Regions from separate parts of the Kitasatospora arboriphila genome, predicted to be linked through region 2. Evidence: predicted binding sites of a transcription regulator. Region 2 holds the regulator's gene; the other holds the start of a gene.
The links. The regulator HspR, encoded in region 2, represses chaperone genes until heat shock. The targets are predictions, from matches to a motif close to TTGAGNNNNNNNNNCTCAA.
Positions count from the first base shown of each region.

Region 1 (7,920 bases), on a different contig from region 2:
CTCGCCGTCCAGGCCGGTGAAGGTGCCCTCGGCGCCCAGGTGGTACTTCACGTCGCCGGAGCCGTGCATCGACTTCGGGTCGAGGTTGCCCTCGAACTCGCCGAAGATCCGGGCGTACGGCTTGCCGACGATGTTCGCCAGCACGTTCAGGCGGCCGCGGTGGGCCATGCCGATGACGGCCTCGTCCAGGCGGTGCTCGGCGGCGGCGTCGATCGTCGCGTCGAGCAGCGGGATCAGGGACTCGCCGCCCTCCAGCGAGAAGCGCTTCTGCCCGACGTACTTGGTCTGCAGGAACGTTTCGAAGGCCTCGGCGGAGTTGAGGCGGCGCAGGATGCGCAGCTGCTCCTCGCGCTCGGGCTTGGTGTACGGCTTCTCCAGGCGCTCCTGCAGCCACTTGCGCTGCTTCGGGTCCTGGATGTGCATGTACTCGATGCCGACGGTGCGGCAGTACGTGTTGCGCAGCAGGCCGAGGATGTCGCGGAGCTTCATCATCTTCTGGCCGCCGAAGCCGCCGACCGCGAACTCGCGCTCCAGGTCCCACAGGGTGAGGCCGTGCTGGACGACGTCCAGGTCGGGGTGCTTGCGCTGCTTGTACTCCAGCGGGTCGGTGTCGGCCATCAGGTGGCCGCGCACGCGGTACGCGTGGATGAGCTCCATGACGCGGGCGGTCTTGTTGACCTCGTCGTCGTGGGTGGCGGCCACGTCGGTCGCCCAGCGCACCGGCTCGTAGGGGATGCGCAGCGACTCGAAGACCTCGTCGTAGAAGCCGTGCTCGCCCAGCAGGAGCTGGTGGATCGTACGCAGGAACTCGCCCGACGCGGCGCCCTGGATGACGCGGTGGTCGTAGGTCGAGGTCAGCGTCATGATCTTGGAGACGCCGAGACGCGCGAGGGTGTCGGGGGAGGAGCCCTGGAACTCGGCCGGGTACTCCATGGCGCCGACGCCGACGATGGTGCCCTGGTTCTGCATCAGGCGGGGCACGGAGTGGACGGTGCCGATGCCGCCGGGGTTGGTCAGCGAGACGGTGACCCCGGTGAAGTCGTCCATGGTCAGCTTGTTGGCGCGGGCGCGGCGGACGATGTCCTCGTAGGCCTGCCAGAAGCCGAAGAAGTCGAGGGTCTCGGCCTTCTTGATCGCCGCGACCACGAGCTGGCGGTCGCCGTTCGGCTTGACCAGGTCGATCGCCAGGCCGAGGTTCACGTGCTCCGGCTTGACCAGGTAGGCCTTGCCGTCCTCGACCTTGTAGCTGTGGTTCATGCCCGGCGAGGCCTTGACGGCCTGGACGAGCGCGTAACCGATCAGGTGGGTGAAGGAGACCTTGCCACCGCGGGCGCGCTGCAGGTGGTTGTTGATGACGATGCGGTTGTCGATCAGCAGCTTGGCCGGGACGGCACGCACCGACGTCGCGGTCGGCACCTCCAGCGAGGCGTCCATGTTCGTGGCGACGGCCTTCGCGGGGCCGCGCAGCTGGACGAGCTCGGTTCCCTGCGCGGCCGGCGCGGGCGCAGCCGGGGCGGCGGCCTTCGGCGCGGGCGGCGCGGCAGGGGCTGCTGCCAGCGGCGCGGCGGCCTGCTGGACCGGCGCGGCCGGTGCAGCGGGCGCCGGCGCGGCGGCGGGAGCAGCAGGGGCAGCAGGAGCAGCAACGGGGGTCGGCACGGAGCCGACCTGGGTTGCGGCCTGGGTCACTGGAGTCACCTCGGTACCGGGCTTGTAGTCGGCGAAAAAGTCCCACCAGGCTCGGTCGACCGAGTTCGGGTCCTGGAGGTACTGCTGGTAGATCTCGTCGACGAGCCACTCATTGGGGCCGAAGCCAGTGGAGCTTGCCGAGCTGGGGGTTTCAGGGTGTGGCGACATCGGGGCAACCGCCCTCTTCCGCTTCCTTTTGGGATGGTGGACAGCGGGGATTAAGGCTACGCCTCCGACCAGTGATCGCGCAGTCCCCCCTGGCCAGGCGTCGCCCAGATCACAGTGAACGGCCGGAATTTGGCCGGTTGTGCGCGTTAGAAACCCGTCAGTAAGGGTAGCTGGATACATTCGGTCTGCACCATTATCCCCACAAAATCAGACAATATGGGCACCCGGTGACGGGCTGGGGCCGGTCCGATGTCGGACCGGCCCCGTTGTGTCCCAGTTGTGTGACAACGTTCGGGTACGGCGTGTCACCCGGTGGGGAACCCCGTGGCGAGGGGGGCCTCGCCGGGCAGCGTGACCTCGATCCGGCAGCCCCGGTCCGTCTCGGCGACGCGGATCTCGCCGCCGTGCAGGTCCACCGCCCAGCGGGCGATGGCCAGGCCGAGTCCGGTGCCGCCGTCGCTGCCGGGGCCCTGGGCGGTCGCGCTGCCGCTGCGCCCGAAGCGCTCGAACACCCGCGCGCGGTCCTGCAGCGGGATGCCGGGGCCCTCGTCCTCGACCTGCAGCAGCAGGGCGCCGCCCTGCTCGCCCGACCGGGCCCGCACGGTCACCGTGCCGCCCGCCGGGGAGTGCTTGCAGGCGTTGTCGACGAGGTTGGCGACCACCTGGTGCAGCCGCTCCTCGTCGGCGACGGCGGTCAGGCCGTCCGGCTGCACGTCCAGGCTCAGCCGCACGTCGCCGCGGCGGCCGTAGGCACCGCCCGCGGTGGCGCCGTCCACCGTCACCCCGCGGAGCACGCCGTCCAGGAACGGCCGCACCTCGAACGGGCGGGTGTCCAGCGGCACCACGCCGTCGTCGAGCTTGGAGAGGTCCAGCAGGTGGGTGATCAGCCGGCCCAGCCGCTCGGTCTGCTCCAGCGCGGCGCCCAGCGTCTTGGGCTCGGGCCGGACGACGCCGTCCACCACGTTCTCCAGGACGGCCCGCAGCGCCGCGATCGGCGTGCGCAGCTCGTGCGAGACGTTGGCGATCAGCTCCCGGCGGTGCCGGTCGGCGGCCTCCAGATCGGCCGCCATGCGGTTGAAGGAGTCGGCGAGCTCGCCGATCTCGTCCCGGGAGGAGGTGTCCACCCGGGTGCTGTAGTCGCCGCGGGCCATGGCCCGGGCCGCGGCGGTCATCGCGCGCAGCGGCGCGGTCAGTCCGTGCGCGAGGAACTGCATGAACAGCAGCGACGCGATCATCGAGAAGATCATGATGATCCGGATCTGCGTCTCGGACCGGATCGCCACGACCACCATCCCGGTGGCCAGGCAGACGGAGACGATCACCAGCAGGGCGAGCTTGCCCTTGATGGACCGCACCGGGTCGAACGGCCGCATGTCGTCCCACACCCGGCGGGCGGCCCGGCCGGCCAGGCCGGGGCCGGGACGCTCGGCGGCGTCCCCTCTGCGTTGCTGTGGAAAGGTCATCGTGCCCCTGCGGTCGGAGCGGCGCATCGGCTGAAGGCGTGGGCCCCCCGGCGGCCCAGCCCTCGGTGCACCGGCTCAGGAAAGGGGTGCCTCCAGGGCGTACCCGACGCCGTGCACCGTGCGGATCCAGCTGGCGCCGATCTTCCGGCGCAGCGCCTTGACGTGGCTGTCGACCGTGCGGGTGCCCGAGGCGTCCGTCCAGTCCCAGACCTCCGCGAGCAGCTGCTCGCGGGTGAGCACCGCGCGCGGCTGCGCGGCGAGGCAGGCCAGCAGGTCGAACTCGGTCGGCGTCAGGTGGACGTCGCCCGAGCCGAGCCGCACCCGGCGCTGCACGTGGTCGATCTCCAGCTCGCCGAAGCGCAGCGAGCCGAGCGCCGGCGTCCTCGCCGCCTGCTGGGCGCGCTCGACGCGGCGCAGCAGCACGTTGACGCGGGCCGCCAGCTCACGCATGGAGAACGGCTTGGTCATGTAGTCGTCCGCACCGACGCCGAGGCCGACCAGCAGGTCCGTCTCGTCGTCCCGCGCGGTCAGCATGAGCACCGGCACCGGGCGCTGCGCCTGGATCCGGCGGCACACCTCCAGGCCGTCGAAGCCCGGCAGCATGATGTCGAGCACCACCAGGTCGGGCTGCCAGGTGTGGAAGCCGTCCACCGCGCCGGGCCCGTCGTGGGCCACGGCGACCTTGAAGCCCTCCGCTCCCAGGCGGGCTGCGATGGACTCGGCGATGGTCGGTTCGTCCTCCACCACCAGTACTCGCCGCTGCGTACCGACCGGGCTGCTGCCGGTCTCTTGCTGAATCTCTGTCACGGTCACGCCACCGCCCCCAGGGCTGCGGGCCGACACCTGTGGGGGTGGCGGCGCCGCGTCGTAGTCGTCTCGGTCCGTATGTGGGCTGTGCCCGGCCTGCCGCGTCGGCTGGGTGCCGTTCCGCCGTCGGCCCCCTGCGCGGCGTGGATGCGCCGTGTGTGGTCCGCACACCCGACCCGCACTCCACGCAGAGTACGGACACCGGGGGCGTTCCGGCAGGTGGCCCGGACACATCCGGGCCACGGATCGATGCCGATCCCCGTCGGGACCGGGCACGGGGCGATACCTTACCGGGCGAAATTCGCAGTTGTAACGATCCGTATGGTCCCGAATGCTACTCGTGCCCCTTACTTTTGGGCTGCTCCTCCGTGAACGGAGGGCAGGTACGGACCAAGGCGTGCAGCCGGTGCGTCGAAGCTCAAGCATTCTTCACAGCTCTTCCCCAGCGGGCTCCCAGCCTTGGAACGTATCGTGGTCACGACAAGGGCCGCCGGTGTCTCCGCGGGCACCGTCCGTGCGGATTTCCGCACGCCCTCGACACGTTGCACACGGGGCGGGTGACGGCAGTCCGGCGGACGGAGGGCCCCATGGCGGCGAGCGGCACCGGCCGTGCGGCGGCACGCCGCGACCTGGTCCGCGACCGCGCGCGCGGCCTGCTCCGGGGGCTGCACGGAGCGCTCCCCACCCCGCGGCGCAACCCCTTCGCACTCGGCTACCTGGCCCTGCTGCTCGGCACCACCCTCTTCACCCGGTTCGGGGACCCGCAGCTGGTGCACCGGCTGCAGGCGCTCTCCTCCACCGACGTTCACAACCTCGCGCACCACCCCGTGCTCGCCCTCGCGGCCAGCGGCCTCTGGGTGGCCGGCCCGCTGTGGACCCCTTATCTGTGGGCCTTCCTGCTGACGGTCGCCCCGCTGGAGCGCCGGGTCGGGGGCCGCCGGGCGGCCGGGGTGTTCGCCGCCGGGCACGTCGGCGCCACCCTGCTCTCCCAGGCCGTGGTGCTGGCCGCGGTCGCCGTCCGTGCGCTGCCCGTCGACGCCCTCGGCGACCTCGACATCGGCGTCAGCTACGGCGTCCTCGCCAGCCTCGGCGCGCTCGCCGGCCTGCTGCCCCCGGCCGGCCGGAACCTCGCCCTCGGCATCGCCGCCGTCCTGGTCGGCGAGCAGTTCCTCGACGGGACCGACCTCGTCACCGGCATCGGCCACCCGGCCGCCCTGCTGATCGGCATCGCCCTCTGGCGCCCGCTGCGCCGCGGCCCCCGGCGCCCGCTCCGGCGCCGCCGGCCCGCCCCGGCCCCGCTGCCCGTCCGCGCCTGACCTGCGCCGCCCCACCCGCGCCCGGCGGCGCTTCCCTGCGCCTCCGTGCGCCTGACCTGCGTTTTTCCGGTCACCGTCGGTGATCGCTCAGAGCGAACGACGCCCGGGGAACAATCGCGCCCTGCCAATCCTTAGTCAGGTCAGCTCAACTTCGCTGACTGGGGAGAGATCATGGCATCGACGTCCGTTCCGCTCACCCTGCCCGTGCTGCCGCTCGACGACGAGGTGGTGCTCCCGGGCATGGTCGTCCCGCTCGACCTGTCCGACGCCGAGGTCCGCGCCGCCGTCGAGGCCGCCCGGGCGGCGGCGACCGGCCCGGGCAAGCCCCAGGTGCTGCTGGTGCCGCGCCTCGACGGCTCGTACGCCGCCGCCGGCACGCTGGCCACCGTCGAACAGGTCGGCCGCCTCGCCGACGGCGACCCGGCCGCGCTGGTGCGCGCCGTGCGCCGGGTGCGCATCGGCGCCGGCACCACCGGCCCCGGCGCCGCCCTCTGGGTCGAGACCACGCCCTTCCGGGAGTCCTCCGCCGGCACCGCCGTGGCCGGCCGGGCCGCCGACCTCGTGAAGGAGTACAAGGCGCTCTCCACCCAGTGGCTGCGCAAGCGCGGCGCCTGGCAGATCGTCGACCGGGTCGCGGCCATCGACGGCGTCGGCGAACTCGCCGACAACATCGGCTACGCGCCCTTCGCCACCGCCGAGCAGAAGCTCAAGGTGCTGCTGGAGGCCGACCAGCTGGCCCGCCTGGAGTACGCGCTCACCCTGCTGCGCGACCACCTCGCCGAGGAGGAGGTCAACGACACCATCCGCAAGGACGTGGAAGAAGGGGTCGCCAAGCAGCAGAAGGAGTTCCTGCTCCGCCGCCAGCTGGAGGCCGTCCGCAAGGAGCTCGCCGAGCTGAACGGCGAGTCCGCCTCCGAGGAGGACGACTACCGGGCCCGCGTCGAGGCCGCCGACCTGCCGGAGAAGGTCCGCGAGGCGGCCCTCAAGGAGGTCGACAAGCTGGAGCGGTCCAGCGACCAGTCGCCCGAGGGCTCGTGGATCCGCACCTGGCTGGACACCGTCCTCGAACTGCCCTGGAACGAGCGGTCCACCGACTCCTACGACATCGCCGGCGCCCGCGCCGTGCTCGACGCCGACCACGCCGGCCTCTCGGACGTGAAGGACCGGATCGTCGAGTACCTGGCCGTTCGCAAGCGCCGCGCCGACCAGGGGCTGGGGCAGATCGGCGGCCGCCGCGGCGGTGCGGTGCTCGCCCTGGTCGGCCCGCCCGGCGTCGGCAAGACCTCGCTGGGCGAGTCCGTCGCCCGGGCCATGGGCCGCTCCTTCGTCCGGGTGGCGCTCGGCGGCGTCCGCGACGAGGCCGAGATCCGCGGCCACCGGCGCACCTACGTCGGTGCGCTGCCCGGCCGCATCGTCCGGGCGATCAAGGAGGCCGGCTCGATGAACCCGGTCGTCCTGCTCGACGAGATCGACAAGGTCGGCTCCGACTACCGCGGCGACCCGGCCGCCGCCCTGCTCGAAGTCCTCGACCCGGCGCAGAACCACACCTTCCGCGACCACTACCTGGAGGTCGAGCTCGACCTCTCCGACGTGGTCTTCCTCGCCACCGCCAACGTGCTGGAGGCCGTCCCCGAGCCGCTGCTCGACCGGATGGAGCTCGTCCGGCTCGACGGCTACACCGAGGACGAGAAGGTCGTCATCGCCCGCGACCACCTGCTGCCCCGGCAGCTCGCCAAGGCCGGGCTGAAGGACGACGAGGTGGCGGTCGACGAGGGCGCGCTGCGCAGGCTCGCCGGCGAGTACACCCGCGAGGCGGGCGTGCGGAACCTGGAGCGGTCGATCGCGCGCATCCTGCGCAAGGTCGCCGCGCAGAGCGAACTCGGCGAGCGGCGGCTGCCCGCCGCGATCGGTGCCGACGACCTGCGCGGACTGATCGGCCGGCCGCACCACACCCCCGAGTCCGCCCAGGAGCCCGCCGAGCGGCGCACCGCCGTCCCCGGCGTCGCCACCGGGCTGGCCGTCACCGGCGCGGGCGGCGACGTCCTCTACATCGAGGCCTCGCTCGCCGACGCCGAGACCGGCTCCACCGGGCTCACCCTCACCGGGCAGCTCGGCGACGTGATGAAGGAGTCCGCGCACATCGCGCTCTCCTACCTCCGCTCGCGCGGCGCCGAACTCGAACTGCCCGTCACCGGGCTGCGGGACCGCGGCATCCACCTGCACGTCCCGGCGGGCGCCGTCCCCAAGGACGGCCCGAGCGCCGGCATCACCATGACCACCGCGCTCGCCTCGCTGCTGTCCGGGCGCAAGGTGCGCACCGACGTGGCGATGACCGGCGAGGTGTCCCTCACCGGCCGGGTGCTGCCGATCGGCGGCGTCAAGCAGAAGCTGCTCGCCGCCGACCGGGCCGGGGTCAGCACGGTGATCATCCCGCGGCGCAACGAGGCGGACCTGGACGACGTGCCCGCCGAGGTGCTGGA
Region 1 is NZ_BAAALD010000029.1:22,425-30,344, reverse strand. Features, by position in the region: gene ABD353_RS16890 (multifunctional oxoglutarate decarboxylase/oxoglutarate dehydrogenase thiamine pyrophosphate-binding subunit/dihydrolipoyllysine-residue succinyltransferase subunit) at 1-1,854, opposite strand, end outside; gene ABD353_RS16885 (HAMP domain-containing sensor histidine kinase) at 2,160-3,317, opposite strand; gene ABD353_RS16880 (response regulator transcription factor) at 3,393-4,124, opposite strand; gene ABD353_RS16875 (rhomboid-like protein) at 4,712-5,440, shown strand; gene lon (endopeptidase La) at 5,612-7,920, shown strand, end outside.
Region 1: a site for HspR is predicted at 5,571-5,589, ahead of lon (endopeptidase La). Genes of this name have one in related genera too.

Region 2 (7,920 bases):
TCGAGCGGATGCTGATCATCGACCGCGCGGTCGCCGTCGTCCCCGCCGCCGACGACTACAGCCGCGCCGCCTTCATCTCCGACCCGGCGGCCGTCGCCTTCCTGGTCAAGACCTTCGAACGGGACTGGGCCCGGGCCGACGTCGTCCAGTGGGCCGAGGTGGACACCCCCGCCGTCGCGGCCTCCGCCGCCAACCGGGTCGGCCGGCTGCTCGCCCAGGGGCTCACCCAGCGGGCCGTCGCCACCCGGCTCGGACTCAGCGAGCGCACCGTCGCCGGACACATCTCCCGGCTGCGCGAGAGGTACGGCGCCCAGACCCTCTTCCAGCTCGGCTGGCTGATGCGGGGGAGCCGCCGTGACTGACCGGACGCGCACGGCACCGCCGCGGATGACATGTCCTGTGACGTTTTCCGCTCGCGAGCGCTCTATCTCCATGGGACGGTCACAGCGGGGAGAGCGGCATGGCTGACGACGGCACGGGAGCGCTCCCGAACGAGGAGGAGCGGGCCCTCTACCGGGCGGTCCTGGCCCAGGGCGGCCGGGTGATGTTCCGCGACGCGCTCGCGGAGAACCCGGAGGCGGTGCTCCGGCTGGTCGAGCTGGGATTCCTGGTGCACCACGCCGAGGACGCCTCGCTCACCGCGGTGAACCCCAGGACGGTCAGCGACCGGCTCAGCGCCGGCCTGCGGTCGGCCGGCACCCGGATGCTGATCCGGGCCGAGCAGATGCCCGGAGCACTGGAGGACCTGGCCCAGGCCTACGACGCCACCCCGCCCCGGGTCGACCGCACCGGCGAGGTCCAGCACGTCCACGGCTTCGGCCAGATCCGGCACCGCCTCCTGCAGCTGGAGGCGGACGCCCGTGAGGAGGGGCTGGCGCTCCAGCCCGGCGGTGCCCGCCCTGCCGGGCACCTGGCGGCCGGCCTGGACCGCGCCCGGGCCTTCCTGGCCCGCGGGGCCACGCTGCGCACCGTCTACCACCCGGGCGCGCGGCTGGACGAGGCGACGGCCGACTACGCGGCCGAACTGACCGAGCTCGGCGCCCGGTTCCGCATCCTCGCCGAGCCCTTCACCCGGATGCTGATCTTCGACCGCCGGATCGCGGTGCTCCCCGCCGCGGCCGACAACAGCAGCGCGGCCTTCGTCGAGGACCCGGCGGTGGTCGGCTACCTGGTCGGCGTCTTCGAGCGCGACTGGGAGCGCGCGGAGCGGGTGCAGTGGCGCACCGCCCCGCAGGACGGCAAGGGCATCCCGGTGCACGAGCAGGTCGGCCGGCTGCTGGCGCAGGGGCTGACCCAGCGGACGGTCGCGAGCCGGCTCGGGCTCGGCGAGCGCACCGTGGCCGCGCACATCGCCCGGCTGCGCGAGCTGTACGGCGCCGAGACGCTCTTCCAGCTCGGCTGGCAGATGCGCGCCGACGCGCCCGAGGAGCGGCCGGAGTGACGCCGCGTCAGCCGGTGGCGATCCCCGGGGACCAGTAGCCGAACGAGTCGCCCTTGGACTGCCGCGGCACCGGGAACTGCTCGCCGGGGGCCGTCCAGAAGCCCTCGCGCAGCGAGAGCGCCATGCCGGCCCAGTCCAGCGCCGTCTCCACGGTGTGCTGCAGGGCGTCCTGCGACCAGCCGTCGTCGAACACCAGCGGCAGCACCGGCGCGACCTGCTCGATGGTGGCGATCAGCGGGTTGTGCGTGATCGCCTCGTCCACCAGCAGCACGATCGGCTTGCGCAGCGCCGAGGCCCAGCCCAGTTCCAGGCTGACACCGGCCGACAGCGGCGCGCCGACGTACGCGAAGACCAGGTCGGCGGTCTGCAGCGCCCGGAAGTCGGAGGGCACCCGGGGCTCGGGGGCGCGGCCGGCGATCGTCCAGGCGTCGCTGTGGTGGGCGCTGTACACGGCCGCGCCGCTGCGCAGCAGGGTCGTCCGCAGGGTGGTCAGCCGGGTGCGGCTGGCCAGGGTCACCACGCTGTCGGCCGGGCCGGTGAGCCGCATCAGCGGTGCGGCCAGGAAGACCCGTGCGCGCCGGCCCTCGGAGGCCTGGGCGGTGCGATGGCGCAGGTAGGGCTCACTCATGTCGACTCCGGGGATTGGCCGCTGGCTGGTCTGGCGTCCGGCGAGCGATTGGCGTCCGGGCTCGCCCCGAGGCGAGTTCCGCTGTGGTGTGGTCGGGGCGGTGCCGTCGTGGCTGCTCGGGCGCCGCGGATGTGGTGTGACCGTGCTGATCGTCCAACGTTCGTGACCGACAAGTCCACCGGCACGTGGTGTCATATGGCTGCCTGGCAGCGAGATGACGCACCCGCGGGAATGCGCCGATCGTGACACCGAGCGTGCTCTTGCGGCATGATTTGGGCCAATGTTCGAGACTTCTCTATTCACTCGGTAGGCATTCCCAGAGGAGGGATCGGTCGCAATGTCTCGTATGCGCCGGTTTGTTCGGCTTGCCGTCGTGCCAGTTGTCATGGGTGCGGCGATATTGACGGGTAGTAATCCGGCTGCGGCCGACAGCGCCTGGACACTCCGCAGCGTGCACGCCGACCAGGCGGCCGCGGCGGAGACCGTGCAGGCCAGGACGGGCTCGCTGTTGCTGCTGGACGACTCCGCCTGGACCTGACGGGCGGCGAAGGTACTGCTCCCGGGCGGGACGGGGCGCCCGGGGTCCGACCGTCAGCCGAAGTCGGCCTGGTCGGCCGGTGACTCCTTCGCCGAGCGGGCGAGCACCCAGCCGAGCTGGAAGAGCGACTCCACCTGGTAGTCCTCGCGCATCTCCGCGATGTGGCGGGCGAGCGTGCGCTCGCTGATGCCCAGGCGCCGGGCGATGACGCGGTGATTGATTCCCTTGAGCATCAGATCGATGATCGTCTGCCGCAGCCGGGAAACCACCTGGGGCGGAACTGTCGGTGAGCCGTCAAAATCCAGGGCCCGACTCCAGTTCCGCTCGAAGACCTCCTCGATCAGGTAGCTGATGACGGCCTGATCGTGAATGAACGCGGCCAAGTTGAGATCGTCGACCACCGGGATCACCGCGGTGCGCCGATCGATCACGATCAATCTGGTGTAGGGCTCGTCCAGCGTTCGGACCCGGCCGCCGGCCGCGGTTATCGAGGCGACATAGTCGCGGGTGGGCGCGTGATACCGGGTGCTCGGGTGGTAGATCGTCCGAATGGTCGCGCCGCGGCGCAGAGTTTCCAGATCCCGGGCGATGACTCCGGCCAGCGCCTCCGGCGGGCGGGGGCCGCCCGGTTGGGCCGCCAGCATCTCCTCGGAGCACCCGCTGACGAGCTGGCCCAGCCGCTGGTTTATCAGCACTTTGCCATGGACGTATTCGATGATCCCGCCCGCCTTGCGCGGGGTGCGGAAGTCCTCGGCGAGGTCCTGGAGGTCGGCCGGCAGGGACACCGCCCGCTGCAGCAGGTCGAGCGCCTTGCGCTGCCACAGGCTGGTCAGCCGGGCCGACAGCTGCTCGGGGTCGACGGCCACCAGCACCGCCGGGTCGTCGGTGTCCGGCACGAGCAGCCCGATGTCGAGCAGCTCGTCCAGGGCCTTGCTGCCCTCCGGGGCCTCCAGGTCGGGGGAGACCCGGCCGTGCGACTTCAGGACGTTGCGGTAGAGCTGGCGGGCCTCGCTCGACAGGACGCCCAGCCCGCGTGGGGTGAGGCCCGGTTCGTCGGTCTCACTCATCAGGCTCCTTGCCATCGGTCAAACCGGTGCGGCGCGGCCGGTACCGCTTCTCCGGGGATCATAGGCGCCCCGGAGCTGCGGGGAGCCCCCGCGCCGGACATTCCCGCCGCCCGTGCACGGTGGAGTACCGCACTGTCTCATCCGACAGCAGGCCGCCGGCACCCCCCGGGAGGAGGGAACCGGCGGCCTGGGAGACCCCTGGGGTCCGGTCAGCGCTTGGGACGCCAGACCACCAGCGCACTGGACTGCTGGACCTGCTGGTACGGCACCAGGTCGCGGCGGTAGGAGGCGTGCACCGCCGCCTCGCGCTGCTGGATGGCGGTGGCGGCCCCGTCGAGGGCGTCGGCGAGCTCCGCCACGCGGGCCTGGAGCGCGGCGACCTGGTTCTCCAGCTCGATGATCCGCTTGATGCCGGCCAGGTTGATGCCTTCGTCCTGGGAGAGGCGCTGGACCTCCCGCAGCTGCTGGATGTCCCGGGCCGAGTAGCGCCGGCCCCGGCCGGCCGTGCGGTCCGGGGAGACCAGGCCGAGCCGGTCGTACTGGCGCAGGGTCTGCGGGTGCAGGCCGGAGAGCTCCGCGGCCACCGAGATCACGTACACCGGGGTGTCCTCGGTCAGCACGTACTGCGGTGCAGGGGTGCCGCGGGGGCGGCGCGGCACCGAGCCGGGAAGGCCCTCGCCGAGGCCCGGGCCGATCGGACTGTCGGGGGTCGTCATCTGGTCACGCTCCCTCCGCCGCCTGGAAGAGGGCGGCACGCGGGTCGTCCGAGGCGGTGGCCTCGCGGTACTGCTCCAGTGCGTTCAGCGCGTCTCCGGTGACGTGCTTGGGGACGACGACCTCGACGGTGACCAGCAGGTCGCCGCGGGTGCCGTCCTTGCGGGTGGCGCCCTTGCCCCGGGCCCGGAGGGTGAGGCCGTTGGCGCTGCCGGCCGGCAGCTTGAGCTTCACCGCGGGCCCGTTGAGGGTCGGGACCTCGATCGTCCCGCCGAGGGCCGCTTCGGGGAAGGTGACCGGCACGGTCACCGTGAGGTTGTCGGCCTTGCGGCCGAACACCGGGTGGGCGTCCACGTGCACGCTGACGTAGAGGTCGCCCGGCTGGCCGCCGCGTTCGCCCTGGGCGCCCTTGCCCTTGAGGCGGATCCGCTGGCCGTCCTGCACCCCGGCCGGGATGCGCACCTGCATCGTCCGGGCCGAGGAGGCGCGGCCGCTGCCGTGGCACACCGTGCAGGGGTCGTCGACGATCATGCCGCGGCCCTTGCAGTCGCGGCACGGGTCGGAGAGGGCGAAGGCGCCCTGGCCGCGGCTGACGGTGCCCGCACCGACGCAGGTCGGGCAGACCCGCGGGGTGGTGCCGGTCTTCGCGCCGGTGCCGGCGCAGGCGCGGCACGGGGCCTGACTGGTCATCCGCAGCGGGACGGTCGCGCCGTCCACCGCCTCGGTGAACGAGAGCGTCACCTCGGTCTCGACGTCGGCGCCGCGCCGCGGCTGGGCCTGCCGGCCGCCGCGGTTGAACAGGCCGCCGAAGACGTCGCCGATGCCGCCGCCCCCGCCGCCGCCACCGGAGCCGGAGAACAGGTCGCCGAAGTCGAAGTTGTAGTTGCCGCCGGCGCCGCCGGGACGGAAGCCCCCGTTGCCGAACAGGCTGCGGGCCTCGTCGTACTCCTTGCGGCGCTTCTCGTCCGACAGGACGTCGTACGCCTCGGAGATGTCCTTGAACCGCTCCTCGGCCTTGGCGTCACCCTTGTTGGCGTCCGGGTGGAACTCGCGGGCCAGCTTGCGGTACGTCTTCTTGATCTCGGCTGCGGTGGCGTCCTTGGGCACGCCGAGGACCTTGTAGTAGTCCTTCTCCACGTAGTCCTTGGTGCTCATGGCTGCCGCCACCTCCCGAAACGTGTCTGAACGGCGCTGCGGAGTCGCACCCCGACGATGTCGGCGTACGACTCCGCAGCACACAGATTGTCAGCTGTCCGCCGCACCGTCACCCTTGGCGGACTCCGGCTTGTCGGCGTCCGGGGCGGACGTGGTCTGGGTGCCCGGCTGGGGCTCCGCGACCGCGACCATCGCCGGGCGGATGATCCGCTCGCCGATCCGGTAGCCGGGCTGGAGGATCTGCACGCAGGTGTCCTCGGTGACGTCCGAGGAGTAGCTGTGCATCAGCGCCTCGTGCAGCGTCGGGTCGAAGGACTCGCCCTCCTTGCCGAACTGCTGCAGGCCCAGCTTGGCGACCACGGTCTCCAGCGACTCGGCGACCGACTTGAAGCCGCCCGTCACCTCGCCGTGGTCGCGGGCCCGGCCGATGTCGTCCAGCACCGGGATCAGCGACTCCAGGATGTTGGAGACGGCGATCTCCCGGACCGTCAGCCGGTCGCGCTCGACCCGCTTGCGGTAGTTCTGGTACTCGGCCTGCAGCCGCTGCAGGTCAGCGGTGCGCTCGCCCGCCTCGCGCTTGGCCGCGGCGAGCTCGTCGGCGCCCGCCACAGCCTCCTCGGCGGCCTTGAGGACGGCCTCCTCGGCGGAGTCGTCGCCGGGCTCGCCGCCCTGCGCCTTCTCCGTCATGCGGCACCGCCCTTGGGCTTCTCGTCGTCGATGATCTCGGCGTCGACCACGTCGTCGTCCTTGGCGCCGGCGGACTCGCCGGCACCGGCCGCCCCGGCGGCGTCGGCCTGCGCGTAGAGCGCGGCGCCGAGCTTCTGGGCGGTGGTGGAGACCTTCTCGGTGGCCTCGCGGATCGCCGCGATGTCCTCGCCCTTCAGCGCCTCCTTGAGCTCGCCGATGGCGGTCTCGACCTCGGTCTTGACGTCGGCGGGCAGCTTGTCGGCGTTGTCGGCGATGAACTTCTCGGTCGAGTAGACGAGCTGCTCGCCCTGGTTGCGGGTCTCCACGGCCTCGCGGCGCTTGTGGTCCTCGTCCGCGTACTGCTCGGCCTCGCGGCGCATGCGGTCGACCTCGTCCTTCGGCAGCGAGGAGCCGCCGGTGACGGTCATCTTCTGCTCCTTGCCGGTGCCGAGGTCCTTCGCGGCCACGTGCATGATGCCGTTGGCGTCGATGTCGAAGGTGACCTCGATCTGCGGCAGGCCGCGCGGCGCCGGCGGCAGGCCGGTCAGCTCGAACATGCCGAGCTTCTTGTTGTACGCCGCGATCTCGCGCTCGCCCTGGTAGACCTGGATCTGCACGGAGGGCTGGTTGTCCTCGGCCGTGGTGAAGATCTCGGAGCGCTTGGTCGGGATCGTGGTGTTGCGCTCGATCAGCTTGGTCATGATGCCGCCCTTGGTCTCGATGCCGAGGGACAGCGGGGTGACGTCGAGCAGCAGGACGTCCTTGACCTCGCCCTTGAGGACACCGGCCTGGAGGGACGCGCCGATGGCGACGACCTCGTCCGGGTTGACGCCCTTGTTGGCGTCCTTGCCGCCGGTCAGCTCGCGGACGAGCTCGGCGACGGCCGGCATGCGGGTCGAGCCGCCGACCAGGACCACGTGGTCGATCTCGGACAGCGCGATGCCGGCGTCCTTGATGACGTTGTGGAACGGGTGCTTGCAGCGCTCGAGCAGGTCCGCGGTCAGCTGCTGGAACTGGGCCCGGGTGAGCTTCTCGTCCAGGTGCAGCGGGCCCTCGGCGGAGGCCGTGATGTAGGGCAGGTTGATCGAGGTCTCGGAGGACGAGGACAGCTCGATCTTGGCCTTCTCGGCCGCCTCGCGGAGGCGCTGGACGGCCATCTTGTCCTTGGACAGGTCGACGCCGTGGCCGGCCTGGAAGGTCTTCACCAGGTGGTCGACGACGCGCTGGTCCCAGTCGTCACCACCGAGGTGGTTGTCACCGTTGGTGGCCTTCACCTCGACGACGCCGTCGCCGATCTCCAGCAGGGACACGTCGAACGTGCCACCGCCGAGGTCGAAGACCAGGATGGTCTGGTCGTCCTTGTCGAGGCCGTACGCCAGGGCGGCGGCGGTCGGCTCGTTGACGATGCGCAGGACGTTGAGGCCCGCGATCTCGCCGGCCTCCTTGGTGGCCTGGCGCTCGGAGTCGTTGAAGTACGCCGGGACGGTGATGACGGCGTCGGTGACCGTCTCGCCCAGGTACGACTCCGCGTCGCGCTTCAGCTTCTGCAGGATGAAGGCGGAGATCTGCTGGGGGTTGAAGTCCTTGCCGTCCAGGTTGATCTTCCAGTCGGTGCCCATGTGGCGCTTGACCGACCGGATCGTCCGGTCCACGTTGGTGACCGCCTGGCGCTTGGCGACCTCACCGACCA
Region 2 is NZ_BAAALD010000031.1:62,991-70,910, reverse strand. Features, by position in the region: gene ABD353_RS17815 (LuxR C-terminal-related transcriptional regulator) at 1-362, shown strand, start outside; gene ABD353_RS17810 (LuxR family transcriptional regulator) at 461-1,441, shown strand; gene ABD353_RS17805 (hypothetical protein) at 1,449-2,069, opposite strand; gene ABD353_RS17800 (hypothetical protein) at 2,470-2,607, shown strand; gene ABD353_RS17795 (TrmB family transcriptional regulator) at 2,661-3,674, opposite strand; gene ABD353_RS17790 (heat shock protein transcriptional repressor HspR) at 3,884-4,390, opposite strand; gene dnaJ (molecular chaperone DnaJ) at 4,395-5,543, opposite strand; gene grpE (nucleotide exchange factor GrpE) at 5,634-6,230, opposite strand; gene dnaK (molecular chaperone DnaK) at 6,227-7,920, opposite strand, start outside.